2 regions of the Scytonema sp. PRP1 genome follow, and region 1 is predicted to be linked to the other one. Evidence: riboswitches for the same ligand, from Rfam matches in the RefSeq annotation. Region 1 holds a riboswitch; the other holds the start of a gene.
What was found. Region 1 has a riboswitch for cyclic di-AMP ahead of ntrB (nitrate ABC transporter permease). Riboswitches for the same ligand answer to the same signal wherever they lie in the genome.
Positions count from the first base shown of each region.

Region 1 (15,330 bases):
TTCCACATCAGCACGAATGGGGCTATAAGGCTGCTTTGGCGTGGGAAGACCTAACTTATCTGCTTGATCTGTGACTTTATCTTTAGCGTTTGTGATCGCACCTAAGATTTTTTCTACATCTATGTCTGACAAATCGGCTCGTCCCAACACAACGCCAGTCAACGAGGTTATTGCCTGCTGGACTGTCCGTTGAATTGGACCAGGAGCCACTTCTTGGGTTGCCCTTTGGTTAGCGTCTTTTGTAGCACGCATTTCTGCCATCAGCTGATCCAGCTTGGCATTGAGTTCATCTGTCCGGGTTTGTCCGGGTGCCATTGATTTGAGATACTCAACCAATTCTCCCAAACGGTCTTGCGTTGGTTGTTGTTGACCCAGCGTCTGCTGCCAAACTTTATACAATGTATCAGCAATGCGGTTAATATCTCGTTTCGAGAGGTCAGTGCGACTGCTAACTAGATCAACAAACTTTTGGCGGTCGATGTTGCTAAGAACTGCACCACCTGCGGCTGTACTACCGGCGATCGCCATCACTTGAGGATCTTTGAGTAACCTTTCAAATTCGCCCCGAATTTTGGATAAATCCAGTTCTGGCGGACGCACCATTTCTAAATAATCTTCTACCTTATCCCTGATAGTGCCGGGGTCGATCGCACTGCCTATTTCCCGACGCATGGCGGACGCTGCTGCTTCAGCTGTTGCTACCACTTGCTGATTGACAGCTTTTGCCCCCAACGCGGCGGTTGCTGTCCCCATAATCGCCTGTAAGCCGGAAGTTGCTGTGTTGACCAACGAGCCAATTAACGAACCCACTGTGGTTGAACTCACCCACACCAACAGTAAGAAGTACGCTCCCCAAATCACCAACCCTAAAATTGCTCCCTTAACTGGAGACCAATCTCCAAAAAGACTGAGTCTCACAGCTAGGAAACAAGCAATGGCAAGCGCAATAGTCACAGTGATTAATGTCCACAATCCCACCGCCGTGCCTATTTTGCGAATGGTACCGCCCACACTTCCAACTTCTCCATGATGATCTCCATCAGAATCAGATGGACGACCTAGGTAGGAAATCCCAGCAGCAACTGAGAGGTTTGTGAGAACTAATTGTAAGGCAAAAGCCAGGATCACACCTGAGACTAAAGCGAAAAAAAAGTGTGGTCCAAATCCAAAAGAGACATCTGTCTGGTTAGTCACTGGCGCTTGTGCCACCCAAAACAGTGACTTATACAGTGCCAGCATAATGTGCATACTCTGAAACATCCTAATTCCTTCCTCTATAGCTCAAGTCGGTGGGGATTAAAAGTTACATGAGAATAAATTTTCTATCTGTCACAATACCCAACTCTTGAGCTATACAATCGTGGAATCATGGTGCTTTCAGCATCTCTCCAAAGTTTGAAAATCTTCTACTGCATGGTATGAAGTTTTTCTACCTAATTAAATCAGTAACAAAAACAAGAGTGTAATGAAGCCTAAAATCCAAATTCTTTGTTGTGAAGTAAAAAATTGAGTATTTTCTCCCTTGCTCTTTTTTTATCCTTCTTTGTTTGTTCTAGATTAGATTCCTTACAAAAATTGATAAATTCCCAAAAGACTATAACTTGCTAACTCATAAGCAAAGCTTACGGAGGTAGGCTTTTAAGCTTTAAGTCCAAGCCAGGGGAATTGAATTTGTCTAGCGGTGATTTTAGTGATTGGGTACCTACTATGGTGACAAATATTTTCTTTTTTATTTTTCATCGCTTTTTAACAGGAATTGATTAAGTAAAATCTAGCTTTTCGTTAACGTTGTTACATTTATTTACAAATACTTTTTTTTGCACTCTCTGTAGGTGGATTTATCCAAGAAAACACTGTTCAGATAATCGTCCACAAGAGGTGCTGATAGTTTGTACCCATTGACAGAAAGCAGCCCAGTTGTAAATAGCTACAGTAAAGTCAAGAAACAAATTAAACATGAACCAGGAAAAAAAAATGGAAACTCGCCCCAGTACTGATTTACCACCCGTAGCTACAGAATATAACGGCGTAGACCGTAACGCCTTTCTGTTTGGCTGGAATCCTCAAGCTGAACTATGGAACGGTCGCTTAGCAATGATTGGTTTTCTAGCTTACTTGCTTTGGGATTTGGCTGGTTTCAGCGTCCTACGTGACGTGCTGCACTTGATCGGCTACTAAAAATTAAAGTCCTAAAAACCAACTTGATATTGGAGGAAAAAACAATGCAAAGTCGTGAAACTCGTCCTGCTACTGATTTACCATCCGTTGCTACAGAATACAACGGCGTAGACCGTAATGCTTTTCTGTTTGGCTGGAATCCCCAAGCTGAACTATGGAACGGTCGCTTGGCAATGATTGGTTTTCTAGCTTACTTGCTTTGGGATTTGGCTGGCTACAGCGTCCTACGTGATGTGCTGCACTTGGTTGGTTACTAGTCATTAGTCGTTTGTAAAGAACAAAAGACTAATAAAAATTTAATTTTGGAGAAGAAAAATGCAAACTCGCCCTACCACTGATTTACCACCCGTAGCTACAGAATATAACGGCGTAGACCGTAACGCCTTTCTGTTTGGCTGGAATCCTCAAGCTGAACTGTGGAACGGTCGCTTGGCAATGATTGGTTTTCTAGCTTACCTGCTTTGGGATTTGGCTGGTTACAGCGTTCTACGTGACGTGCTGCACTTGATCGGCTACTAAAAATTAAACTCGTAAAAACCAACTTAATCTTGGAGGAAAAAACAATGGAAAGTCGTCCCGCTACTGATTTACCACCTGTTGCTAAAGAATATAACGGCGTAGACCGCAATGCTTTTCTGTTTGGCTGGAATCCTCAAGCTGAACTGTGGAACGGTCGGTTGGCAATGATTGGTTTTCTGGCTTACTTGCTTTGGGACTTGGCTGGCTTCAGCGTATTACGTGATGTTCTACACTTTATTGGATACTAGTCATCAGTTAGAGTTGAGTAGCACCCCAAGAGGGGTCCTACTCATTCATTTCGTCTTGGTTTTGGTAGGCGGAACCAAAATCGGGAACCACCTTCTGGACGAGGGGAATAACCAATCTTCCCTCCCCAACGTTCAACTGTAATGCGGCAAGAATAAAGCCCTAGCCCAACTCTACCTGATTTACCTTTTCCTTGAGAGAACTTTTGAAATAAACTCTCTAGATTTTCCGCAGGGACACCGGAACCTTCATCATCCACACTGACTAAAATATAATCTCCATCCTGTTCTAAACCAATTGTCACAGTAGACTCTAGAGGACTGTGACGAAAAGCGTTTTCTACCAAATTTGCAATCACCCTATTTAAACGCGATTCATCACCGATGACTCTCCAATCTGCTGTCACATCAATATTGGCAGCTAGCCGTAACTGCATTTTGTTAAGTGCAAAAGAAGGAGATAAAAGTTGGATAATGTCCTGTGCAGATATCAGGGCACTCGGTGCCTTATCAAGATCGACTGCAAATGTCTCCAAGGATTTGACTTCAGCAGAAAATCCATCCAATATTTCGCGTATGAGCATCTCTTGCCTGTGGCATTGTATTTTACCGATTTCTAAAATGTCTCTGACTTGTTGTGTGAAATTTTCAAACTGTAAGAGACTAAGACAGCCATGAATAGCACTTAATTGTCCTGCCATATCATGTATAATACAGTGAATTAAAACTTCTTTTTTCTGGTTTTCTTTCACAATATACTGATAATATAATTCATTTTCTCGTGCTTTTTGAATAATATATTGCTTCTCCTTATAAGTTTCATCAAGCGATTCTATTAATAAATATTTTTTGCTATCTACATAAACGGCTATAGCTTCAAAATGAGATTCTTTACCAGACAAATCAAGTTGATACCATATACCAGATTTTAATTTTTTTTCTGCTCTTAAGAGCCAAAATTCTTCAGCATCAATTAAAAAGTTTTCTAAAAATGGAAAGACTTCTTTGAGTATAAGTCTCCCTGTTTCCAATACAACCTTTTTAGGACAAAAGTCAGTTAACCAATCTGGTACGGTTCCAGTGATGCTGAATGAATCAACATCTAACCGTTCCAATACTAAAATATTCAATGCTGCCAAAATGTCTGCTGTCATAGAACCCTTGATGACTTAGACAAGCCAAAACCAAATTTTTTCAACCAATATCCAGTAATTCTCTATTATAGAAATTTTTTTCTACAGCAGTCTGGAAGAGTTTAGTTGTTGTTGTATCATGCCTACATGAATCTCATCCCAGGTAGCATCTAACAGCAACACCCAATCTCCTTCCTGTGAAGAGAAAATATGGAGATCTGCACAAATGCTGTATTCCGTTTTTATACAAGGCAAAAATAAAGGAAAATCATCTAGTGGTAAAAGACCTTCCAGAAAAAAAACTTGCTGTCCTACTTTCTTCCCTTCTTGTAAATTTGTAAGTCCGTATACTGATAGTTTACCGCCCCAAGCTGACAAACAGCCATCTTTATTAACTAAAAGATAGGCAAGAGAACGTTGATCTACGATGAAATTGAGAAGATAAGCAATAACCGGAACAGGAAAATCCAACATTATTTATCCCTCCAATATTCTAGAAGCAAGAGTTTGGAAAGTTTTTTCTACACCCAAACCACTTTTTGCACTAGTTTTAATAACCGTCCAACCTTTCTGCCTCAGCTCGTCGATTTCGGAGTTACTTATTTCCCATTCATCAGCTAAATCCGATTTGTTTATTACCAAAATAAAGGGAACTTGACCAATTGTTTCTTCTACTCTGTTTTGTAAATTCAAGGCTTTTTCCAAAGTATTGTGTCGAGTTGCATCCACAACTAATAAATAACCGGAAGACCCTCGCAAGTAGGACATGCGCACTTTCTGAAATTCGTCTTCTCCATACAGATCCCAAAGAATAAGATTTAACTCTTTATCTCCAAGATTAACTGTTTTTTTGTCAATTTTTACCCCGACAGTAGTCTGGTACTTATCAGAAAAAATGCTATTAACAAAACGTGATACTAAACTAGTTTTCCCCGTGGCAAATGCACCCACCATACAAATTTTCTTTTGGAGCATATACGGATAATCCTTATTTAGCTTGGTCAGACAGTAAGATTTTAAAAGATACTCTGCGGCTCAATTTCTTATCTTCTACCAATCCCGACTGTAAAGGTTGGGTGTTAGCCACACCTATAGTAGTGAAATTGCTCGTATTGATTCCTTGGGAAACTAAATAAGAAAGGATTTTATTGGCACGGGCTTGACTGAGTGCGATGTTTCTTGTTTCTGTTCCAGTTAGATCAGTGTGTCCCACTATTTGAATACCTACATTTTTATCAACGTATTTGGCAGCATCCAAAAGTTTTTGTATTTGCAGTACAAGATTCTTAAGTTTCTTATCTTCCCCTGGGAAAAACTCTGTTGTTCCTTCAGAAAAAAATAGCAATTCTTGTTCAATCTGATTTTTATATGACTCAAGATGCTTTAGTTCTATGTCAATAAGATTCTTATCCTGAAATTGAGTAATTCCTGGAATAAAACGCCATAATTTCCTCGCTTCTAGAATCCACTGACGAGGTGCAGAACCACTGAGATAAAGAATACCTTTTTCATCTACTTTCACGGCTACAGTTCTTGGAGGTTGAAGTAATTCCTCAGCTCTTTTGCTGATAATTGCTGGTTCAAACGACAGGAAAGGCGTCCAATGGCTGATAACTCTTTTGGGATTGAGATTTGCTTGTTTTATCAGCATCTTGGGGTCTACTGCTAATGGATCGCGCATTGCATAAATAAAATATTTTCCACCTCGCTTGTCAGCTTTAATCACGACAATTCCAGGCTGAGAGTTCAGTTTTTCTATATAGGCGTTCCAACGCAGATGATCTCGAATAGCAAAAAAGCTCCAAATTCCCAAACCAATAGCTACTGTGCCTAATAAAGTCCGGGCAGAAATATAATTTTTTTTTGTTGGAGCTTGATACCGAGCCTCCAAACAAGCTTCTATCTCAGGTCTACCGGCTACAAATGGCTCTGTTTCTCCTTGAAAAAAAATAAGTTCTCTGTTTAGCTTCAGATGAATTTTTTCTATTGCTTCTTGAAAAACTAATCTTAATTCTTGGGGAGCAGTTCCCCGAATTATACCTGCCAGTACTGCCTGTGGTCCTTCTTCAATCCAAATGGTGAGTTCTCCAAAGTGCAAACTTTGAAGCCCATCATTTTTTTGTGTATTGAAAGAATCTTTGACAAAATCTTGAATAGCCGTCAACATGGCTGAAACCAAATCCGGATCTTGAGCGCTGACTTTTGGCGCTACTGTATGTTGCAGCATTAATCCGGTTTTTTTATGAATCAGGAATACCTGTTCCACCCGATAAATAAGCGTGCGAAGCAGCACAACTTCGGCAAATGTTTTACCCGTCTGTCGCGCTTCTAATCTCCACTTGAGGCTTTGTGGAGAAAAGCTTTGCTCTAAAGAAGCATCTAAAGATTGAACCATTGCTTCGAGAGCTGCGGTAATAGCCTTGCGAATGGCTGGTCCCATTATGGGAAAAATCGCAGTTGACAAAATATTTAAATCTTGTTTAACAGAGGATTGAATGGCGTGTTCAACAGTAGGCACTATTGCTTCGCCCAGTTGTTTATCTTGCATTGTTCGCAAAATAATCGCCTCTGGAAGCAATCGGCTGATATCTTCTGCTTTTATCTGTGGGTTATCTAATCGCTCGTATAATTTGTTTAGTTTAGCTGGTTCAATACCAAGAAGCAAACTACGGAGTTCACTCAGTTCATCATTAGGCTCTACGTGAGTGTTATTTGAGTAGTCATTAGTCATTAGTTATTAGTTATTAGTCATTAGTTATTAGTTACTTGTTAGTTGTTAGTTATCACTCAGTACGACTAACTACTAACTAATAAGCCTTATGATTGTTGAGAATTCAATCGGATAGCTAGTTCTGAGAAAAGAGCAGCGAGGGAGGAACGGTCTGTTTTCGCAATACGAAGTTCTTGAGATTCTTGTTGCACTAAAGCCACAATTTCTTCGTATTTTTGCCGGATATCATCCTGTAGGCTTTTAGATTGGTTAAGAATTTGCTCACGAACTTCTCGTTGGCTGTTCGCAGTTTCTTCTTCAAATTGGGCAATTCTTTTTTCTAAAGACATCGTTATATTTTTGTTTTCTTCAGCAACTGCTTTCACTGCTTTACCGCGTTCTACTTGCTCGTTTTTTAGCCGATCTGCTATGGACTCAACCTCTTTCTTAATGTACGTTTCTAAGGAATCTAAACGTTTTCTTGTTTCATCCCGTAAATCAGCAGATTCTTTAACCAGACGCTCTTCTAAGCGGGTAAACCTTCTTTCCACCTCCCGCATCTGATTACCAAAAAGAATATCTCTGACTTTTGCTAAGCTGTGGCTTTCTCCCATCTCTGTACTATTATCTGTACTATTAAAGAGAGGAATATTTGTATTTTGGTTGGATCCTGCTTGAAGTGGTTCTACCATACTATGATTGCTATGTTCTCCTTCGGGCGGGTTCATGTTATTAATCCTTTCGGGATTGCAATGAATTGTGCATTTGCTTGTTTTCTGACATCTTATGTGATGTGTTTGTACTTCCCTAGAAATAGTTTTAAGCTATACTCCGTAGGGTAGCATCTTTGAATCATAAAGCAAGTCGTCTCCTCGGGAGAGTTCAAATGGTTATTGAAACAATTTCAAAACTTCAAATCTTTCGAGGAGTTAAAATTTTATTAATAAAAGTTAATTTTTTGAAAAAATCTTTAAATTTTTATACAAATACTTTAAATAACAAGCATCGCCACAGAATGTATTCAGCATACAGTTAATCCACTAAGAATCACGCGTAGCGTGTGCCTATGGTACATAGCGTGTTCCCCTAGACGCCCTTTGGGGGTGCATCGGTTGGGTAGGGTAGTATCTCCCAAGATTCTTCGCTTTGCTCAGAATGACATATTATAACGCAACTTGTATTGGTAGAAATTACACCCAGATTTTTTGCAGATTAGCAAAAAAAATACCACATACATACATAATATATATATGTATGTGGTATTTTGTACTCTGAAGAAATAGGGATAATCATCCTATTGGTAAGGGGTTTAAGAAACCGGGCTTCTATACTTAGGTGTCTCTCCACAACATTCGCAACTATGTCCGCTAAGCGCGTTTCTCATTGACAAAATTGGGTATACCTAGTACTGAACAGGGGAACTTAGAACCGAGCTGTTGCACTATCGGATGATTGACAGAGTTACAGCCAAGTAATAGTAAATCTGCACCTTCTGATACAACCACTTTCCTAAGTTCCTTGCCAATGCAACCAAACCGAAGATGAGCTTTAAAAGAACTTTTCCATTCCGCAGCTAGACAACTTGCTTGCCGCAAAATACCTTCTGCTTGTGCAAATCTATCTACTAATCTTTCTTGTGAGTAGGCTGTGTTCGCCTGCATTTTTGTTTGAGTTGTCACACCTGTGTCAAACTCATTTAAGGGGAAGCTTGTTGAACAGTGTGAAGGATTTTGTTCGGTTGCTCGCTGAGTTGCAAATTCCTCTTTTTGTAAGACATCTGCAGCATTACTACTTTGATTTTCCTCGATCACATAAACCACTTGAACTGTGACTTGCGCCTTTGTAGCTAAAAGTGTTTGATGAGCCATTAACAAGGCAATATCTAACGCAGTATGACTGTTGGGAGAACTATTATAACCAACGATTAAGTTAACTGATTTTTCAGGTTGCCCCTGTTTCCATACAGGTGTCTCTGGTGTCGAGATTAACACCATTTGCTCAATTAAATCATCTCTTCCGATAGCGTTTTGCAGACGCACCAATATGGGCTTGAGATTCATAGTTTTATCTCTGACTAAAGAAAAATTTACAAAAACAATGACGAATTTGTAATTCATAATCCGTAATTGACTTGAACATTAGAAATTACGAATTATGAATTAAGAAGTTTTTCGATTACTCGTCTTGAGTGAAATAGCGATCTAGGAAATTTAGGGCGTAGTTGCGGAGATCATAGTACTCTTTTGAGTTTCTCATCGCAGCGCGATCGCGTGGATGAGGAAACGGTACTTCTAGTATCTCCCCAATATTAGCCGCAGGTCCATTGGTCATCATAATAATGCGATCCGACATATAAATCGCTTCATCCACATCATGGGTAACCATCATGACCGCCTGTCGGTGATTTTCCCAGATATCCAACACTTGCCGCTGCAATTTCCCCCGAGTTAGGGCATCTAACGCCCCAAAAGGTTCGTCCATCAGCAGCATTTTCGGGCGAATTGCTAATGCTCTAGCAATACCCACCCGCTGCTTCATCCCGCCAGAAATTTCCTCAGGATACTTATCAGCGGCTGCTGTTAAATTTACCATTGCCAGGTGTTCGTTCACAATGCTAATTTTTTCAGCCCGATTGGCATCTTTTAGCACTTCATCTACCGCAAGTCGGATATTTTCCCGCACAGTTAACCAAGGTAACAGCGAATAGTGTTGAAACACCATCATCCGCTCAGCCCCTGGTTTACGAATTTCTTTGCCATCTAACCGCACTAATCCAGAAGTCGCTTTTTCTAAGCCAGCGACAATCTTTAAAAGTGTCGATTTACCGCAACCAGAGTGACCAATAACAGAAATATATTCATCTTCGCCCACTGTTAAGTTGACATTATCTAAAACGACAAATTCACCCCCATCAGGTTTTGTATATGACTTGAATAAATTTTCAATCTCCAGAAATCCAGTGGTGGGAGGTGAAGCCTTATCATAGGCATCTGTTGAGAAAGAGGTAGATTTCATTTGACACTCCTGCAATGAGTCATTGGTCATTAGTCATTAGTCATTGGTCATTAGTCTTTAGTTATCAGTCATCTATATAAGACAAAAAACAAATGACAAAGGACAGTCAATACAATATGATGAACTCTGCCGAGTCCGCTAGGACATGAAGAAAGATTTAGGAGCGTTTGCCCTGATCTCAAAACTCTTGAGATACCCCACCGGATCACTGGGATCAAAAGCTTTTTTGTCGATAAATAGTTCAGCTTGTTCTAGCTTGTAATCTTCTTTTGGAGATTCAATTCCCATTTCAGCAGCAATTTCTCGGTACAAGTCAGTGCGCCAAGCTTGACGCGCCAATTCTTCAGCATTTTTGGGAATTTCTTTAATTTGTCCCCACCGAGCCGATTGAGTCATTAACCAAATACTCTGAGATTGCCACAGAAATGTTGAATGGTCATTTGGCACTTTGACAAGATTGGCAGGTTTTTCAAAAAAGATTGTTGTATCCGTCGATTTCACAAGACGTTTTTTGTCATCGAAACCGCCGTAATTGTATTCGCCAACAATTGCTGGTTTTGTTAATTTGAGTTTTGCTCCTGTAAATGACTTATTCGTGATAATCTTAGCCACTTCCTCCCGGTTTTTTGGATCACCACAATACCTACAAGCTTCTATCATTGCCTTAACCAAGGAGCGATAGGTTTTGGGATTTTCTTTGATGAAAGACTCCATGACACCTAACAGTCTGTCTGGGTGTCCTTCCCAGATTTCCCTACCCTGAGCGAAAGTAAAGCCAATTCCATCATTGCCAGTAATTGCTCGTGTATTCCAAGGTTCTGCCACCATATAACCTTGCATTGCCCCAATTCTCATGTTCACTACCATCTGTGGCGGTGGGACAATAATGATGCGAAATTCTTTGTCAGGAGCAACTCCAGCAGCAGCAGATAAGTAGCGGATAAAGTATTCATAAATTGCCGAACTGAGCACCACTGCCCAAACCCGTTGCTCGGCTGGTAATTTTTCAAAGTAATTGCGGAAATCTCGCCCAAACTCTTCCAAATTGCCGTTATAGTCTCGCCAAGGACGCAACCCAGACTGCCACATTGCCTTATTCATCGTCATGGCGTTACCGTGACGGTGAATGGTCATTGCCGCACACAAAGGTGCATGACGTGCGCCTTCTGCACCTGTTCTCGCATTCATCACCGCGCCACTTACAACAGGCGAAGCATCGAGGCGACCAAAAATAATGCCATCACGAGACGTACCCCAGCTAGCTTCACGGCTGAGGGTGACATTTAAACCATACTTGCGGAAAAACCCTTTCTCCCAGGCTACAGCAAAAGGAGCGCAGTCATTTACCGGGACATACCCCACTGTAATGTTAGGTTTTTCCAGTGTCTTGGGGTCTACCACTGGTTCCACCGCCAATGCCGCTTGTGATATTCCTTTGGGCGCACGGTTAGCATTAATCGCACAAGAAGAAAGTCCAGTAGCAAATGCCGTTGCTCCCAGTCCTTGAATAAAGTCTCGTCGCTTCCAGTTATTTGTGTTATTGTCACTCATAAAAAACCTCCTGCGGCGGCGAAATCAGTGCAAAAATTAACACGAAGGCGCAAAAGTTATGTGTTTAAGCTGTCACACATTTGATTTATGTACGGTTTTATGCAGGTAGGCTGCTAACTAAAAAGTGAGTTTTTTATTGCGTGAATTGCTTATCCCCCCCGCCCTGTGTTATTCGCTCTTTATTCCAAAAGGTCAGATTTCACCACATGAAACGGCTGTTTGAACCGTAAGGCACCCTTACTAAAAGTGGCGACACGCCAATGCGTTAACGCAATGTAACGGAACTTATACCTGTTTTGACCGTTGACAAATAGCTAATTTGTTGCCGGGCGACGAGTGACAAAAGCTTGTATTCTACCGATCGCGTAATCTAGGAATAGCCCTGTTAAGCCAATCACCAGCACGGCAAGAAAAACAGAATTCAAGTTTAGGCGACTCCATTCATCCCAAACAAAAAAGCCGATTCCAATACCGCCTGTGAGCATTTCTACAGCGACGATCACTAGCCAAGCAATTCCTAAACTAATCCGCAAACCTGTAAAAATGTAAGGCAAACTTGCGGGCCAAATGATTTTTGTAATTCTTCGCCAACGGGGCATTTCCAGAACTCGTGCCACATCTATATAATCTTTGGGAACACTGGAAACTCCCAAGGCAGTGTTAATGATTGTGGGCCACAAAGAAGTGATGAAAATCACAAATATTGCCGATGGATCTGCCAAATTAAAGATTGCCAAGGCAATAGGAAGCCATGCTAGGGGCGATACTGGCTTGAAGATTTGAATGACGGGATTAAGAACCATCAGTGCTGTTTTGGACATCCCAATCAGAAAACCAACAGGAATCGCAACAAGAGCGCCTAGCCCAAAGCCTATTAATACCCGTCGGATACTTGCTATTAATAGCCAGCCAATACCCAAATTACCTGGTCCTCTTTGGAAAAATGGGTTGAGGATGTAATCTAAATTTGCTGCCAGCGCCTCAGGAGGGGTGGGCATCAATTCATGGTTGGCAAGGGCAATAATCCACCATATAACAATCACGCCCAAAAAACCAACCAGAGGCAGCAAAAAAGCGTCCCGTACGACTACGGGTTTAGCACGTTTCCAAGCTGTTTGACCAGCAACCGCCAGAATGGCAGCTACATTCAGTTGAAATATCATTTATGACCTCAACAGACTCAAGCTCAGGTACAAGGAATCCGAGCAGTACCAGCCAAGGATACTGATGAGATCAGAACATTATAGTAATGCCGTCCCTTCAGTCTCCTCTCATTGCCTACGAAGTTAGCTGACGGGCTAGGGCTGAGAGATGCCCCTCTCTTAGAAGAAGGAAGAAACAAAAAGAAAAATACAATCATTTTTTGTTCTTGTATTTGCTCTTGACTATATTTGTTCTTCACTCTTTTTCTTCTATGAGATGCGCCCCATACTTTGGTTCCTCCGCTCCAACTTACGCTTCGGCGATTCGTTGGATTAGGCTGACTTACTCTTATTATTAAAGTAAAGGTAACATTGGTACACAGTATCGTCAAGCCACCTTAGGATATACTTTTTTAGGCTCAAAAACAAGTATCCTTCTTGAGCAAAGTCATCTATATTAAGATATATAAATATTGGCTAAAAATTATGTATTTTTATGTTGGAACATGAAATGCTTTTAAGAAACAAATGTAACACCTCTCTATCATATATAAATAATAAAATATTTTTCTCTGCTCGTATTATTATCCACCCATAAGTGATGAAAGATTTTAGCCAATTGCTGCGCGATAAAACTCAGACCATTTTAGAGCAGTGGGTGGAAGCTGTTCGTCAGGATAAAAAGATTTCCAGTACCAATAATCTATCCCGCACAGCTATTGAAAATCATCTTAGCCATGTCCTCTCGGCGCTGGCGAGTGTGCTTTCTCAATATCAAGAAGATCAAATTCAACCCTTGGTTCAGGCAAGTTTGCATCATGGTACTCTCAGGGCTGAGCAAGGTTTCGATCCAGCAGAAATTGCCCGAGAGTATCGTCTGTTGCGTGATGTCATCTTTGTTACTTTAGAGCCGGACTTAGTGCAAGCATCAGCACTAGAAGTAATGCGAGCTGTGCGTTTGATTGACATGGTGTTGGATGAGGCGATCGCCTGCTGTTTCCAAACCTACACCAAACAGCGATTAACAGAATTAGAGCAGTTGCAAAATCAGTTGAGCCTCAACAACCAGGAACTGACTCGTTTAGTGCGGGCAAATCAAGACAATTTATCGATTCTGGCACACGAACTCAAAAGCCCTTTAACTTCGATAATTGGTTATTCTGATTTGTTTTTGCGCCTCCAACGCCAACAATCCAACGAGAAAGACAGTATAACTCATTTAGAACACGTTGAACGTGTACTACGCTCTGGAAGGCTATTACTCCACCTGATTAACGATGCACTCGAGATTTCCCGCTACGATGCAGGGCAGATGAAACTACAGGCAGAACCAACCAATGTGCATGAATTAATCATAAATGTCTATGAAATGTTGCAGCCTTTAGCTGATAATAAAAATTTACAAATGGGAGTTGATTGCGATCGCGCTCCTGAAGAAGTTGTCACAGATCCGTTACGATTGCAGCAAATTGTCACAAATCTTGTTAGCAATGCGATTCGCTACACAGAGTCGGGAACTGTAAAAATTAAGTGTGAAACATTGGGCATTGACAAGTGGAGTATTGTAGTTTGTGACACTGGAATTGGGATTGAGCCAGAAGACCAAGCCCAGATATTTGAACCCTACTTTCGCATTGCTTCTGGTAGTAAGTCGTTCCTTCCTGATAGTACTGGCTTGGGCTTGGCAATAGTTTCACGGCTCGTGAAATTATTGCAAGGTGAAATTAGTTTAGTCTCCGAGATGGGAGTGGGTTCTACTTTCACAGTGAGTTTGCCGTTGAAAGTAGAAATCTGAAATTTGAAGTATGTATCCAAATTTTAAAAAATAAACAGTAAAAAAGTACCCTTACTCAGATCCTAGCCCTGATTTTTCTAGCCTAGCCAGCGCATCTTCAGCAGCCGCTTTTGCAGCATCTTTTTTACTGCGCCCCTTGCCTTCACCGTACTGTTTGTCTCCCACAAATACTTTAGAAATGAATTCTGGAGCGTGAGAAGAACCACCTACTTGAACTGTGTCATATTTGGGAGGTGTTTGGGTAATGTTGCGTTGTACCCATTCCTGAAACCGATTTCTAGAGTCCACATTTGAGCGAAACTCCACAATACTTTCAGGTACAGAATCAAATAGCGGTTCCACAACAGCACGAACTGCTTCGATATCATAATTGTTGTCTAGATAGTAAGCAGCAATGACTGCTTCAAAGGCGCTGCTGAGCAAATTGGGATTTTGGAAACCTCCTTCTAAAGTTGCTCCTTTACCCAACCGCATCCTCAAGTTTAAACCCACCTCAATTGCAAACTTTGCCAGTTGATTTTCATCTACAAGTGCAGAACGCCGACGGGTTAATTGATCTTCTTCTTTTTCCGGGTGACGACGATAGAGGTATTCGCCACTTAGAAAAGTCAGTAAAGCATCACCGAGAAACTCTAGGCGCTCGTTGTGTTCTCCTTCTTGGGGGTTTTCGTGGACATAGGAACGATGCGTCAGCGCACGGCGTAAAAGAGAACTATCCTGAAAGCTTTGTTGTTTAATGATTTCAGCCAATTTATCTCTGGGGGCTTTTTCAGTTTGCTTGGGACTGAGGATTGCTAGGACTTCTTGCTTTTGCTGTTGTGCAACATTCACCTCTGGCGCAGAGATAGCCTTGAGAAGTCGAGCGATCGTGTCGATCGCGCGATAGGTGTCCTCTGTTAAAAAGCGAGATTGATGCGCCCAAGTCTTGCTGGTTTCTATCAGTTCAGCGACTAAAGCACGTTCGGTATAACCTAGCTTTTTGCTGAATACCTGATCCCATTGCTTAATTATTAGTGTTAATAAAACAGGAATATTATTACCT
Region 1 is NZ_JBAHYJ020000120.1:70,702-86,031, reverse strand. Features, by position in the region: gene V5G28_RS32185 (MFS transporter) at 1-1,260, opposite strand, end outside; gene V5G28_RS32180 (chlorophyll a/b-binding protein) at 1,975-2,178, shown strand; gene V5G28_RS32175 (chlorophyll a/b-binding protein) at 2,223-2,435, shown strand; gene V5G28_RS32170 (chlorophyll a/b-binding protein) at 2,494-2,697, shown strand; gene V5G28_RS32165 (chlorophyll a/b-binding protein) at 2,742-2,945, shown strand; gene V5G28_RS32160 (sensor histidine kinase) at 2,987-4,096, opposite strand; gene V5G28_RS32155 (hypothetical protein) at 4,178-4,549, opposite strand; gene V5G28_RS32150 (Rab family GTPase) at 4,553-5,050, opposite strand; gene V5G28_RS32145 (OmpA family protein) at 5,064-6,806, opposite strand; gene V5G28_RS32140 (hypothetical protein) at 6,893-7,513, opposite strand; gene V5G28_RS32135 (universal stress protein) at 8,153-8,845, opposite strand; gene V5G28_RS32130 (ABC transporter ATP-binding protein) at 8,961-9,800, opposite strand; gene V5G28_RS32125 (ABC transporter substrate-binding protein) at 9,939-11,351, opposite strand; gene ntrB (nitrate ABC transporter permease) at 11,666-12,514, opposite strand; cyclic di-AMP (ydaO/yuaA leader) riboswitch at 12,612-12,826, opposite strand; gene V5G28_RS32115 (sensor histidine kinase) at 13,095-14,288, shown strand; gene rnc (ribonuclease III) at 14,340-15,029, opposite strand; partial or broken gene V5G28_RS32105 (Swt1 family HEPN domain-containing protein) at 15,141-15,330, opposite strand, start outside.

Region 2 (15,330 bases), on a different contig from region 1:
ACGACTCGGTCCAATTTTGTTAATTATCTCGGCAACTGCAGGCTGCCGAAACGCTTCACCCAACAGCAGCTTCATCAGCGCGATCGATGTCGGGTTTTCCGATACTTTGAGAAAGGCTTTACCAAAAATGGTGAGGGCATCCTGCGGTGGTTTGCTCATGATGTCCTCCTCACTGTGGATCAGCAATTGCAGCACTGGAAGGCGTTGCTCAAGCACTTGCTCAAACAAGTCGCTTTTATCCTTAAAGTAGTGATATATCAAGCCAGGTGAGCCAATCCCCGCTGCTGCTGCAATATCTTTGTTGGTCGCCTTCTCGAAGCCTTTGCTAGCAAAGACTTGTAATGCACCGTCAATAATCTGCTGTCGCCGCCCTTCAAAGTCTTGTTCGTCGCGTGGAGGCATAACATCCTTGATTGATTGGTCAATCAAAAAGATAACATGATTAATTATGGGTGTATATGCAAATGAAAAAAACCTTAGCATATAATAATATTAAGTACCCTAAGTATTACCTAAAAAGAGTTTGATAGACCAATAATTGTGGAAATATAGCATCGTTCTAAAGAAGGATTTTGGGAGCGGTGCTGTCTGCAACTCAAATTCTTCCTTTGTGGTGGCTTTTTTGGTCGAAATGTTGGTCTAAGCTAAACATGACAGGTAGATTGAGCAAAATCTCACTCAAACAGATTTAATAAACCGCGATATTTAAAGTTGTTGCTTTAAAAAAAACACCATCAAAGCTTTCTTTCTGTATATTTTTTTACTTTTAACTATGAAATCTCGCTTTTCTAAATTGCGTAAAAGTCTTGCCTTCTTTCTTGCTGGCTTAGGTACTGCTGTAGGTGTGGGATTAGTGACTCCTACGCCAGTGGGTGCAGTTCCCTGGGCTGAGTTACTTTTTAATGGCGTTCAGCTGTTGCAACTGTCTAATTTGTCAACACAGCAAAAAGTCGAACTGGGTAGCCAGATTCACCAACAGGTACGCAGTAATTATAGACTCGGCACCAATGATAATGTTACCCGCGTGGGTCAAAGGTTAGCTCAAGCGAGTGACTGTTCTCAAACTCCTTTTAAATTTTATGTAGTTCAAGACCGAAACATTAATGCCTTCGCAACGACAGGCGGCTACGTTTACGTGCACACAGGGTTGCTTAATGCGGTAGATAATGAAGACCAATTAGCGGCGGTTATGGGTCACGAAATAGGTCACATTTGCAACGACGACGTCATCAAGAAGCTCAGACAAGCGCAACTCGCTCAAGGTGCAGCCTCTGTGGCTGGTTTAGACAGAAGTACTGTGGCTGCCGCAGCTTATAAACTAGCTGTAGACCTACCTAATAGCCGGGATGCTGAATACAACGCTGATGATAAAGGACTGCGGTATATGCAAAGGGCTGGTTATAACCCTAATGCCATGCCTGCATTTTTAAGCAAATTGGTAAAGCAGTCTTCTTCACCGTCGTTTTTAAGTAGCCACCCAGGAGCGCGAGAGCGGATTTCTGTTTTACAAAGAAAAATTGCCGCTGGTCGGTAAAGGATGCAAGAAACCTGGGTTGTCTATAAACCCGGGTTTCTAAGTTTCAGTCCGCAACCGAGGAAAAACTTTTAGAGCGTTGTCGCGTTCAATCAATTGCCTATCATCGTTATTAAAGCCGTCATAAGCAGCCAGTTCTTGAATGCTTTTCTCAATGAAATGCTCTTGCATATAGGGGTAGTCGCTGCCAAACAGAATTTGCGTTGGCTCAACCAATTCTTGCAGGGAACGCAAAGCGTGAGGTGTTGCTGATATTGCCGTATCGTAATAAAGCCGCTTGAGATAAGCGATCGCTCCTTGCGGGGCGCGTTCTCCCAATTCCGGTATGATTTCTGGGGCAATTGCAAATCGTTGAGCCAGGTAAGGCACCGTACCGCCAGCATGCGACACAATAATTGAGATGTCTGGATAACGCTCTAGCGTTCCGTTGTAAATTAAATTTGCTACCGCCCGTGTCGTGTCAAAGACAAACTCGACTATAAAAGGAGGTAGCTTGAGCTTTGGTACATCGCTTCCCGGCGGTGTTGTTGGGTGGAGCAAGACTGTTGCCTTTCTACGGTGAAGTTCGGCAAAAACCTCATCAAACGCCGAATCTCCCAAATACTGGTCGCCGTAGCTTGCAAGCAAAATTACACCATCAAGTTTTAGTGTGTCCAGCGCATAGCTTATTTCTTCCAACGCCGCGTCCACATCAGGCAAAGGCAACAGCGCCAAAGCGCCAAAACGTCGCGGGTTGTCGCTGATCAAGCGGGCAGAAATCTCGTTGCAGCGCCGCGCCAAATCACGGGCAAAATTAATATCACCGAAGTAGACGCCAGGTGACGAAATAGAGGTTATGGCGGTGGCAATACCTTGATTGTCCATCAGGGCAAGTGCAGCGTCTAGGCTCCAAGTAGGTAAAGATGCGCCACCAGAATTACTGGCACCTATACTGTCAAGCGCCTGAACGTATTCCTTTGGTAAGATGTGATGGTGAACGTCGATGCGGTATGGTTCCATTACCTTTTTGTCGTCTATGATTGACGCAGCAAATGCTCTATTACATTTCAAAGTAATAGCTCAAGTCGAAAGTCTCTTCTTCCTCTAGGTCGAGACAGTTAAGCAGAACTATTTTTAATTACCGTATTTTCTAACAATTGAGAACTTAAACTACAGCATAAATTGACTTTGTCTTCTTGTTGAGAAGATTTTATATTTTCGTAGTTGGTTAGATAATTATATTTCTTGAAGTCGTACTTATAAAAAAAGTAGAGAAAAGAAATCATCCCCAAGATTGATGAGCAATCAGAGAAGAATTTGCCAATAATTATAAAACTAGATTCGTCCCTTTTTGAATTCATTCACTAAGTCAAAAATTTTGACTTTCACGTAGAAAAAGTCAAAACTTCTATGGATAGATTTAAGCAAATTCAATTAAAACTAAAGTATTTTTGGGGTTCATTATTTTACTTAAAGTACTTGCCCCATGCCATCTTGTATACTCGCAAGCGAGACAGACTAGAACGTGAATTTTCCAAGCCTTCAACTGAGAAAGGTTTTGACAAACCAGGAAAACTCATCCGCGCTGAACCTGCTGCTAGAGGTGCTAATTTCTATTTTGAACTTGCAGAATTGGAAGTTTACTTTATAACTGAAGATTTAGTTAGAGTTAATTGGAAACCTGGGATACCTCCAATTCCTTATGCTATTGCCCGTAAAGATTTGCAGGAAGTAGAAACCAAATTGCAAGAGACAGAGGAAGGTTTCTCTGTATTCAGCCACAAATTAAAAGTCGTTATTAAAGAAGATGGTAGCCTGAAATCCAGTGATTCTTCAGGACAAATCCTACGGGAAGAAATGCCACCTCAACGTAAAAGCGAGGGGTGGCTTCATCAAGCACGACTACGGCAAGAAGAACACATTTATGGATTAGGAGAACGGGCTTCTTCTCTGAATTTGCGTGCAGCTAAAGACGAGAAGCAACAACCTAAAACTTATCGGATGTGGAACTATGATGCTGCTGGCAAATATAGTCCGGGATCAGACCCAATGTATATCTGCATTCCGGTGTATTTGGGTCTACACTCTTGTGGAAGTTACTTAATTTTCTATGAAAATTCTTTTGAAGCTGATTTTACCTTTGCTGAAACTGCTGTAGCCGACTTTCAAGGGGGATCGCTGCGTTATTACTTTACTTATGGTTCGCCCGCGCAACTCTTGGAACGCTACACTGAGTTAACTGGGCGAGCTTTCCTACCTCCCCGCTGGGCACTAGGCTACCACCAATCTAAATGGGGATATCGTACAGAAGAAAAAGTCCGAGAAGAAGCAAAGGGGTTTCAGTCTCACAACCTGCCTTTGAGTGCTATTCACTTAGATATTGACTGTCAAGTTGGAAACCGCGCTTTCACTATTGACCCAGAACGTTTTCCTAAATTGGCAAGTTTTACGCAAGAACTCAAGGAGCTTGGGGTACAATTTATTGCCATTCTCAACCCAGGAATTAAGTATAGTCGCAACAGTAACTTATTTCTGGAAGGTCAAATACTAGATGGGTTTTGCAAACTTCCCAATGATAAACTCGTTGTTGCACCTGTTTGGCCCGGTTGGTCGGTTTTCCCAGATTTTACTAACCCAAAAGTTCGTAGGTGGTGGAGTCGCCAATATCAATACCTGCTCGATGTGGGTGTGGCGGGTTTTTGGCATGATATGAATGAGCCTGCGGCTTTTATTACTTCAGGCGATTGCCCAAGGGGCAGTGCGCTCCGCGCAATCGCTCGCTTCCCAAAGTCACACAACATTGTATGGAAGGCAGAGGCGGTGACCATCGTGAGGGGCATAATGTTTACGGGTTGCTGCAAGCTGAGGCGGCGTATGAAAGTCTTTGTCAGTACTCAGCCGACAGACGCCCCTTTATTGTTTCCCGTGCTGGTTGGGCAGGACTTCAGCGTTATGCTTGGACTTGGACGGGCGATGTTGAGTGTACCTGGGCTGCGTTGCGAACCACAATGGCAACAGTGGTAGGTTTAGGGCTTTCTGGCATTCCCTACAGCGGTCCAGATATCGGTGGTTTCCAGGGTAATCCCGGTGGTGAACTTTACCTACGCTGGTTCCAGATGGCAACCTTTTTCACGTTCTACCGCACTCACTCTTCTAACAACGTAGAACACCGCACGCCTTGGACTTATGGGGAACCTTACTTAAGTATCATTCGGCAATTCTTAGAACTGCGCTACCAACTGCTTCCCTACTTCTACACCTTATCTTGGGAAGCGACACAAAAAGGTTATCCTCCTGTGCGTCCAGTGTTTTGGGGTACGATTGATGAACCTGCACTTTGGGGTGTAGAGGATGCTTTCTTATAAGAAGGTAGGTTGAAAACCCCGCGCTTTTAAGCCGGGGATGAAAACGACGACGCAGGGTTTACCCTGCCGTGATATTTTTCTTAGGCTGAGGCAAAGTTTTTATATAGTCTCGTAGTACTTCAGCCATTGATATCTGTTTATCTTCAGCATAATCTTGCAACTTACTGTATTCTAGTTGCGATAAATAAAACTGCATTTTTTTCTCTCTAGCCACTTGTTATCTACTCCTATACAAGTTAGTATAAGGAGTATATCATAGAGTACAAGGAGGTGATAACGCAGTGCTGGTATTAGAGTACAAAGCAGTGGTGAGCAAGAATCAAGAGCGTTCAATTAATGAAGCCATTAGAACGGTTCAATTCATTAGGAACAAAGCCATTCGTTTTTGGATGGACTCGCCAAAAGATGCGAAAGTAAATCGTATAGCTTTAAACAATTACTCTACAGCAGTGCGAAAAGAGTTTAAGTTTGTGGAAGAATTAAACTCAATGGCTTGCCAAGCTTCCACTGAAAGAGCCTGGTACGCAATTGATAGATTCTATGCAAATTGTAAGTGTAACAAGCCTGGTAAAAAGGGTTTTCCAAAATTCCAAAAAGATAATCGCTCAGTTGAATACAAGACAAGCGGTTGGGCTTTGCATCCAACAAAACGCCGTATCACCTTTACAGATAAAAAAGGTATTGGTGAAATTAAGTTGTTGGGTAAATGGGATATTCACACTTACCCAGTCAAATCAATTAAGCGTGTCCGAATTGTTAAGCGTGCTGATGGGTACTACGTTCAATTTTCTATTGATGTTGATACCCACAAAGAATCTAGATCTGCTGATGGTGAGGTAGGTCTTGATGTCGGACTTGAGTTTTTCTACTCTGACTCGAACGGGCATCATGAAGAAAATCCTAAGTTTCTCCGTAAGGCAGAAAAGGAAATTAAGCACGCTCAACGGCAGATTTACAAAAAGGAAAAAGGTAAAAACCAACGACGCAAAGCAAGGCAACGATATGCACGGAAGCATTTAAGAGTAAGTAGGCAACGGAATGAACACGCTAAGAAACTAGCGCGTAACGTATGCAAGGCTAACGCTTTAGTCGCCTATGTAGACGCGAAGCGGCGTGCCGCAGGCTAGATTTGAATGTTAAAGGCATGGTAAAGAATCATTGTTTAGCTAAGTCCATCAATGATGTGGCTTGGACTCTTTTTCGTCGTTGGTTAGAATATTTTGCCGTTAAGTTCAGTACTACAGTTGTAGCCGTTAATCCTAGAATGACTTCTCAAAAGTGTTCGGATTGTGGCGCAATTGTGAAAAAATCTCTCTCAACTCGTACCCATAAATGTGATTGTGGTTGCGAACTACAAAGAGATACCAATGCAGCAATAAATATTCTGAATCTTGCAAGAGCTAGGGATGGGCAGTCCCGAAGTAACGCTACAGGAGTCGCGACCACTACGCTACTTGGGGCAACCCTGGTAGAGCAAGCCGCAACGTAGAATGTAGAATCCCCTGGTTTTCCGAGCAAATGAGCGACAGCGAAATTTGCTCAACCACGGGAGTGTCAATAGGTGATGCGTTACTAGTTTGTCCAATTGTTGAGGAAGGAGGGCGTTCTCGACAAGTCACCTTACCGAAAGGACGTTGGTATAATTTCTGGGATGATGGTGTTATCGAAGGTGAGCAGCAAGTGAGTTTAGAAGCACCGTTAGAAAGAATTCCCTTGCTGGTGAGAGCAGGGAGTATGATTCCAATGGAGCAAGGTAACGAACTCATGCTCCATATTTATCCACCTGTAGAGGGAAGCAGCATTTCCTCTCTCTACTCTGATGCAAATGATGGGTATGGAGAATCGCGACTCGATAAGTTTCGCATCTTGCGATCCGAAAATAATCTAGAAATAACTTGGGAAGAACAGGGAAATTATCCTTTCCCATACGCAGGTGTGAAACTGCATCTGCATGGTATGAAGTTACAGCAAGCTTGGGTGGATGATGCAGAGGTTGCTTGTCAGGAGCAAATTATCGAGTGCGATCGCCTGCGGCGCTGCGCTCTGCGCCATCGCTTTCATAAGCTTCGCATTCAGGGAGAGTTTGCTGACATTCTACCTTGATGATGAATTCCCCTGAATTAAGAGTGCGATTGTAAAAAAAATCTGTCAACAACTAGGGGTGTAAGGGAATGGGGGGATAGGGGTGTCTCCGAAGTGAAAGGTTACGGGGCTTGAACCCACTACCAATACTAGACGACCAAATTTTTAATTTGGTCGGGGCTTGAACCCTTCTGTTCTGGGGGTAGGGTGCACCAAAAAGAAAATCTTCACCCCGGACTGCAACCCCTACACCCCTTTTTGGTCAGAAATAAAAAACCTCTGCTAATGCAGAGGTGATCATGACTATAATTCTGATATTTTGCACCTACCCCTAGAAACCACGGTTCACCAAAAAGCGTAGAAAGCAAGTTACATTTTATTATGGACTTTTTATTGAAAATCAAGCACTTTGTGCTTAGTACTTACTGCTTAAATAACGTTCGATTTTTCAGGTGCAAGATGTGAAAACTGCCAATCATGATGCTGTTATCCAACTGTTAGAACAACAAAGCTAAGCTAAAGCACCTTTAATTTGCTTGCTTTAAATTTTCTCAAATTATTCTGGGGCGGGCTGTCCGATCCCCCAGATAATGCAAGCTTTTTTGCGTAACAGCTTAGTACACTCTTCGAGCTAGCTTATAGTACAAGAAAATAGCAATCATTGCACCCAATACAGCAACGAACAAACCGGGAATACTAAAACTTGCTGCAGTTAACGTGAAGCTTCCGGTTTCTAAAAGGTTAACCAAAGTTCCTCCAAGGATAGCACCAACAATTCCCAGGAACATTGTGCCAAGAATGCCGCCTCCTTGGTAGCCAGGATAGATCGCCTTTGCAATAGCACCTGCAAGTAAACCCAACACGACCCAAGCTAGAATGCTCATTGTTTTACTCCCCGCAGCGATATTGAACGATGTAAAGCGTTTAAAGTACTTAAAACAACTTTTATCTTGCTTCTAATTTACTCGCATCCGTCGGCTTAACATAACTGTCTAGAGAAAGAAGGGCGCTCTTGCTCAAGTTAGATTAGACAATAAAGGATAGCTGCCTCAAAAGACAAAAAGACAATGCACTCAGTCAAGAAACGACATGGCTCCTCTTTCGTGACTCTCATAATCTTTTTCTTTTTTTGGCAAATAAAGTCATGTCCTTTTTTAACAAATTACAAAGGACACAGACTAAAGAAAAATCAGAGAAAATTACAGATTATTTAGTTTTACTATATCTCACGTAAAAAAATGAGTTATTTAACCTAAATTAACTTTAAAGATTTCACGTTAATACTAAAAAAATGTTTCTTAATGAATTTTCATATAAGCAGATTTATATCTAACTACTCTCTTATCTCATGTTATTTGAATTCCATGCCATCTTATTTAAATACTATTTCAACGAAATGCCTTGCTACAAATTGATGTTTCTATATATTAATTGATAAAAAAGGATGCCTTGCTACAAATTGATGTTTCTATATATATTAATTGATAAAAAGGGATGCCTTGCTACAATTGATGTTTCTATATATTAATTGATAAAAAAGGATGTCTTGCTACAAATTGATGTTTCTATATATATTAATTGATAAAAAGGGATGCCTTGCTACAATTGATGTTTCTATATATATTAATTGATAAAAAAATCTATGTTTAGATAAATTTATGTTTAATCGTAGCTTTTTTTCTTTAATCAACGTATAATCATGATAACGTTTATGGTAGAAACGCAATATAACCCTAATTTTTCAGCAGGCGAGTATAGCCAAATAATGTTGTTCAGTGTTTGCATAACTTGCAATGGAACATATTGAAGCGCATTTGTGCTTGTAGCTAGTAGGAGTCACCCGTAAAAAAGGTTGACTTAAATCACCTTACAGGTTAAATTCTTAACAAATCTACATCAGTCTGCCTAATCCACGGATTGCCCCAAACATTTAGTTATGTCGGGGTAATTTTGGAGCGGAGGAACCAAGTTTGGGGCTAATCTCACAAAAGAGGAAAGAATGAAAAATGAAAGAATGAAAAAAGACAAAATTACTCTAGTTTTTTCTTCTGTCTTTTTTTTTCTTCTTTTCTCTCCCACAGAAGGACATCTCTCAGTCCTAGCCCGTCAGCTAACTTCGTCGGCATTGGGAGGAGACTGAACGAGCAGCATTCTTACGAGTAATGCCTTGTTCTCGTCAGTGTCCTTGGCTGGTATCTGTGCGCTTCGTTGTACCTGCCCTCGATCTTGAGAAAAGGGTTCTAGTACCTTCTCTTTTGGTAGCTGAGGCAGGAATATTGCCATATGGTGAAGTTCAACTATGTTACCGACCAAAAAACATCGCATCGCTCTGATTTCTGTTGATGGAGACCCGGCTGCAGAAATTGGACAGGAAGAGGCTGGGGGACAAAATGTCTATGTGCGTCAAGTAGGTTTTGCCCTTGCTGAGCAAGGTTGGCAGGTGGATATGTTCACTCGCCGAAGTAGCCGTGAGCAAGCTGCCATTGTGCAACATAGACCATTATGTCGCACTATCCGCTTGAAGGCTGGACCTGCGGCGTTTATAGGGCGATATGACTTATTCGACCATATGCCTGAATTCATCGCAGAGTTCAAAGCATTCCAGCAGGAGCAAGGATTTCAGTACCCTCTGATTCATACCAACTACTGGTTGTCCTCTTGGGTGGGTATGGAACTGAAAAAGCAGCAACCGTTGATTCAGTTGCATACTTACCACTCTTTGGGAGTAGTCAAGTACAGTGCTATTTCTGATATCCCAGCAATTGGTAGCAAGCGACTAGCCGTTGAAAAAGCCTGTCTGGAAACTGTGGATCGAGTCGTTGCAACAAGTCCTCAAGAACAGGAACATATGCGAAGACTCGTTTCCACCCAAGGGCAAATAGAAGTGATTCCTTGTGGGACTGATATCGATAAGTTTGGGTCAATTCAAAGGTCTGCAGCACGGCAAGAATTAGGAATTGCACCTGATGCCAAGATGGTTCTCTACGTCGGTCGTTTTGATCGGCGCAAGGGAATTGAGACACTCGTGCGAGCTATTGCAAAGTCGAGTTTGCGCTGTTCAGATAACCTACAACTCGTTATTGGAGGTGGCTATCGTCCAGGTCACAGCGATGGGAACGAGCGCGATCGCATCGCCGGGATCGTGGCTGAACTCGGATTGGAAGATTGCACAACCTTTCCAGGTCGCCTTGATGATTCTGTTCTCCCCTTGTACTATGCAGCCGCAGATGTGTGTGTTGTACCAAGTCACTACGAACCTTTTGGTTTAGTTGCGATTGAAGCAATGGCAAGTCGGACTCCAGTCGTGGCTAGTGATGTTGGGGGGTTACAGTTTACAGTCGTACCTGAAGTGACTGGGTTACTTGTTCCCCCTAAAGATGAAGCCGCTTTTGCCGATGCTATTGACCGCATTGTGATCAATCCAACTTGGCGAGATCAATTAGGTGAGGCTGGTCGCCAACGTGTAGAAATCGCTTTCAGTTGGCATAGTGTGGCATCCCGGTTGACTCAGATCTACACACATCTACTGGCTCAAACCATGCCCTCAATAGAGAGCAAAGCTCAAGTTGCAGCTTAATTTCTACAGCTTTAACAGTGTTGTGTGTAGGGGCAAGAACAACCTTGCACTCATACCAAGTGCTGATTGGAAAATGCTCCGGACTTAGCACTAAAATGCAGCACTAGTAAAAAGAGTAATTCTGTCTAATGGCTATGCCGAGTGACAGAAACGCGCACAAACAGCAAAAAACAAGCCAATGAATCTCTTACATCAGGGAGTTATGAATATGCTGAATATCGGAGATTACGTACGGCATCAAATGACAGGACAGATAGGTCAAGTCATCGGTTATGGACATCAAATACTGCAGGGAGTCTATCTAACGACCCTAAAAGTACGAGCCAGCAACAGTCACTTAATTGATAATCAAAGCAGATTTATTGAGGATGTGTATTCTGAATGGGTGGTAGCAGAACCAGCAGAAAGCGGGGTGGTACTGCAAGCTTGAGACTTATTTAATTGAGCGCTGAGAACAAATCAGATTCTCCAACCCTCCCTTTTAAAGGAGTTAGGAGGAGCATCTAAGATTTGTTGAAACAATATGACTAGCTGCTGTCTTAGCAGCATAGTCAAGATAGAGGGGAAAGTCTACTGGGCTTTGCCCCTTCTATTTATATGGTTGCAATTTACAAAAAATTACAAATTTCCTAAGCCTTCAGACACAAAATATATTAGCCCGCAGTATCTCATATCATGTCCGCTCAATGACCAACAAATCCTGGAAAACCCCCTCCCCCTATCCCCAGAGGGGATCCCGAGTCCCCCGTAAAGCTACGCTTCACGTCCCCTCCCCGCTTGCGGGGAGGGGTTAGGGGTGGGGTTCTGTAATTATGGGTAATTTGGCGGACATCATATCAAATTAGAAATAACTTGATAAACCTAACCAGAGAAAGACGATCAACAGTCTTTAATCTTCATAGCATCTATGTAACTTAACTTTAACCAGGATTAATTAATCTGGAAACTTAAAGCTCATCACATCTCCAATTGCCAAAAGACCCAGTGGTTACAGGCGGGAGATGTGATAGGTCTATGTAGATACAGGCATTTGTACATAAGGAAAGAAAACATTATGCGGCTGAATCTGACTTTGTTTTGGGTAACTTTATCCTTCGTCATCGTGGGAGCAATTATGCTGCTTCTCCAACCCGCTATTGATTTTCACTAAATAGAGTTGACTTTTGGCTGATGCAAACAATTCCATCCCAACAAAATACATCCTCCTGTGAATCTAAACCCTACAAGTTGGAAGACTGGCAGGGAGCTAATTGCTCACTCAATCAAGAGTATGACTATTGGATTGAGGATGTTGAGGGAGAAATTCCAACCAATCTAAACGGTACACTGTTTCGCAACGGTCCTGGTCTACTAGATATCTTCGGTCGGGAGATTCATCACCCTTTCGATGGAGATGGTATGATTTGTGCGATCGCCTTCTCCAACGGATGCGCTCATTTCCGCAATCGCTTTGTTCGTACAGAAGGCTACTGTGCAGAACAGAAAGCAGGTAGGATGGTCTACCGGGGTGTGTTTGGAACCGAAAAACCAGGAGGCTGGTTGGCAAACGCCTTTGACTTAAGAAAGAAGAACGTTGCCAACACCAATATCATCTACTGGGGCGAAAAACTGCTAGCCCTGTGGGAGGCTTCGCATCCCTATCGTCTTGATCCCAACACGTTAGAAACTTTGGGGATCGAAACGCTGGACGGCGTTCTGCACAAAGACTCGCCCTTTGCTGCTCATCCGATGATAGATCCTGGTGATGAAAATCGGGAACCCCGTCTAGTCACTTTCGCCATCAAACCTGGTCCGATCACAACTATCAGTGTCTATGAGTTGAACCAGGCTGGTAAAGTTGTACAACAACACGATCATCGAATTCCAGGCTTTGCCTTCATCCACGATTTTGCGATTACGCCAAACTATTGCCTGTTCTTTCAAAATCCAGTTTCCTTTAATCCCCTACCATATCTGCTTGGCTTTCGGGGAGCAGCGGAGTGCATTAAGTTTCACAGGCGTAGCCCGACTAAAATTTGGCTCATCCCTCGCGATCCCTCTCAAGAAGTTCAAGTTATCGAAACAGACCCCTGTTTTGTTTTCCACCATGCCAACGCTTTTGAGCAGGGCGACGAATTGATTGTTGACTCAGTTTGCTATGAAACTTTTCCAGGCATTGACCACAATCTGAATTACCAGGAAATTGACTTTGATGCTCGACCTCCTGCACAGCTGTGGCGTTTTCACCTCAACTTGAAAACGAAAACAGCACAACGAGATTTACTTGTTGAGCGTTCGTGTGAGTTTCCGTTTATTCATCCTGATCGGATTGGTAAACCACATCAGTGCATATTCTTAGCAGCTGCTCACCAACCACAAGGCGATGCACCCCAGCAAGCGATTATTAAAGTTGATCCCGAATACGGTGAACAAGAATTTTGGAGTGCTGCACCTAAAGGTTTCCTTGGGGAACCTGTGTTTGTACCTCGACCAGGCAGTACTCAAGAAGATGATGGGTGGGTGCTGACATTGGTCTATGATGCAGATCACAATCGAACTGATGTCGTTATTTTGGACGGAACTTGTTTGGAAAAAGGGGCGATTGCCTTCGGCACTGGGCTTTGCCCAATCGCTCGTCTGCACTTAAAGCACCACATTCCTTATGGATTGCATGGCAGCTTCACAAACGAAAGAATGAAGTATGAAGAATAAAAAAACTATACTTTATTTATTCTTCTCATTTTTACCTTCGTCTCATACTTCACAATTCAAGCTTTAGAAGTTATGGGTAGAAAAGCCGTTTTGTTGATCATCTGGATAGGATTTGTCGCCTACACTATATGGTTGGCTCCACTCGATCAATCAGACACATGGTCTTTAGGAGGGAAGCTGTTGACACTCCACTGGGGAAAGCTTAACGCCATCATCCCAGCTATATTCTGCCTGATGGGTATCTGGCCGATGATTTATGCTTGCCTAATGTTTGCCGATGGCAAAATGCAAAACTTTCGCGCTTGGCCCTATTTCATTGGGTCAAACTTCACAGGTGTCATCTGTCTTTTGCCGTATTTAATTTTTCGTCAATCTCATCAACAATTCTTTGGAAAAAAGGATAAGTTACTGGAAATTCTTGATCGGCGCTCAACAGGAGTTTCTCTTGTGATTGGTACAATTTGCATACTAGCTTATGCAACAATTGCTGGAAATTGGCAAGATTACGTTCAGCAATTTCAGACTCAGCAATTTGTTCACCTCATCAGTATCGACTTCTGTTTGATGTGCCTAATATTTCCCATAACTTCACTATTCGATGATGACATGGCACGAAGAGGTCTTAAAGACCCTCGTATTTTTTGGGCAGTTGCGCTCTTACCCTTGTTTGGTCCATTATTATATCTTTGCTTGCGTCCATCATTACCACAGACAGATGCAAAAGAATTATTCGCTTAATAAGTTAAGGATTTGTTGTGCAGCACGCTGACCACTGCGAATTGCGCCCTCCATATAACCACGATACTCCACAGGGGCAGTATGCTCGCCAGCAAAGAAAACCCGACCAGCAGACTGCGTTAAATGTGGGTTAAAGCGATGCAAGTCTCCCGGTCTAAAATAGCAGTAGGCACCTCGCGCCCATTCATCAGCACTCCAGTCATAAGAACGAGAGGTGATAATTTGCGGTGCATCAGGATAGATAGTATTTACTGCTGCCACTGCTAACTCACTAGCGTGCTCAGATAACTTTAAACTGCGAGTACCCCCACTGAAACAGGAAAGAATTTTTTCCGTCCCCATCTGAGCGAAAGTCGGCTCCCAGATAGCTTGGTAATCACCCCCAAGCAGCACAATTCCAAAGTTTGGCTTTGACCAAAAGCGGTGTGGATATTGCAATAAGGTCTTGACGACACCACCGTAAGGTAAGCTGGAAATAGCCTCTCGCTGTGCGTCAACAAGTGGTGCTTCTATCGGAATGTGACGCAGCACGCTCCAAGGAATCGTCACTATCACGCTGTCAGCCACAACCTCAACTAAACCGCTTGCTGTCTCAACATTAACAGTCACAGTCTCACTTGTTTGCTGGATACGACGCACGGGAGTGCCAATGTGAACTCGCTCTTGGAGATGTTGAGCTAAGGCATTTACCAGACGCGAAATACCGCCACGAACTCGCATATTGCAGCCAGTGTCGCTGATACCTGTAAGATAAGCAAAGAAACCTATGCCAATCAACTCTGGGTCGGTTGCAAAGAATGAAGAAGCGAGCCAACGGGCAATTCGATGGGCAAAGGGCGCAATTGAGTGCGTATCCAACCACTGATCTAAGGTCTGTTGCGGGTCTTTTTGCTCTTCAAGCAGGCTTTCGAGTTTTGCATAGAAATCGTCTAAAGCATTGCTTTGTTCCTTTGTGAGGGATATACGGTTGCGAAGACTTCCCTCTATAAACCAGTAGAGGTCGTCAGGAAATTTGGTTGCAGGGTCAAGTTGGATACCGAACTCGGCTGCATAAGTCATGAGCGCGCTGTGGTTATCGTCCACAAACTCAGCACCTAACTCGCCATATTGTCCTGCACCTAGTTCAACGGTATAAGCGCGACCACCCACACGCTCACGCGCCTCAAAAACCTGGACATCCAACCCTGCGCGTACCAGTTCATAAGCTGCACTTAGCCCTGCTAGTCCTGCACCAATGATAATAGTTTGATGTGACATGGCTTAACTCCGGAAAAATATCAAACAAAACTAACTTATCGTGATATTTGGATCTGCATTTTAATTCATTCTCTAAGTAGACTGATAAAACTGACACAACCTTCCAT
Region 2 is NZ_JBAHYJ020000059.1:65,245-80,574, reverse strand. Features, by position in the region: gene V5G28_RS11800 (TetR/AcrR family transcriptional regulator) at 1-402, opposite strand, end outside; gene V5G28_RS11795 (M48 family metallopeptidase) at 773-1,534, shown strand; gene V5G28_RS11790 (amidohydrolase family protein) at 1,574-2,533, opposite strand; partial or broken gene V5G28_RS11785 (TIM-barrel domain-containing protein) at 2,924-4,213, shown strand; gene V5G28_RS36665 (TIM-barrel domain-containing protein) at 4,318-4,878, shown strand; gene V5G28_RS11780 (hypothetical protein) at 4,937-5,092, opposite strand; partial or broken gene V5G28_RS11775 (RNA-guided endonuclease InsQ/TnpB family protein) at 5,160-6,367, shown strand; gene V5G28_RS11770 (DUF5110 domain-containing protein) at 6,397-6,981, shown strand; gene V5G28_RS11765 (GlsB/YeaQ/YmgE family stress response membrane protein) at 7,575-7,844, opposite strand; cyclic di-AMP (ydaO/yuaA leader) riboswitch at 8,888-9,100, shown strand; gene V5G28_RS11760 (hypothetical protein) at 9,067-9,243, opposite strand; gene V5G28_RS11755 (glycosyltransferase) at 9,260-10,537, shown strand; gene V5G28_RS11750 (hypothetical protein) at 10,716-10,967, shown strand; gene V5G28_RS11745 (carotenoid oxygenase family protein) at 11,708-13,228, shown strand; gene V5G28_RS11740 (DUF2834 domain-containing protein) at 13,301-13,966, shown strand; gene V5G28_RS11735 (flavin monoamine oxidase family protein) at 13,955-15,223, opposite strand.
Region 2: linked by a shared signal. The riboswitch ahead of V5G28_RS11755 (glycosyltransferase) and the one ahead of ntrB (nitrate ABC transporter permease) in region 1 are both predicted to bind cyclic di-AMP.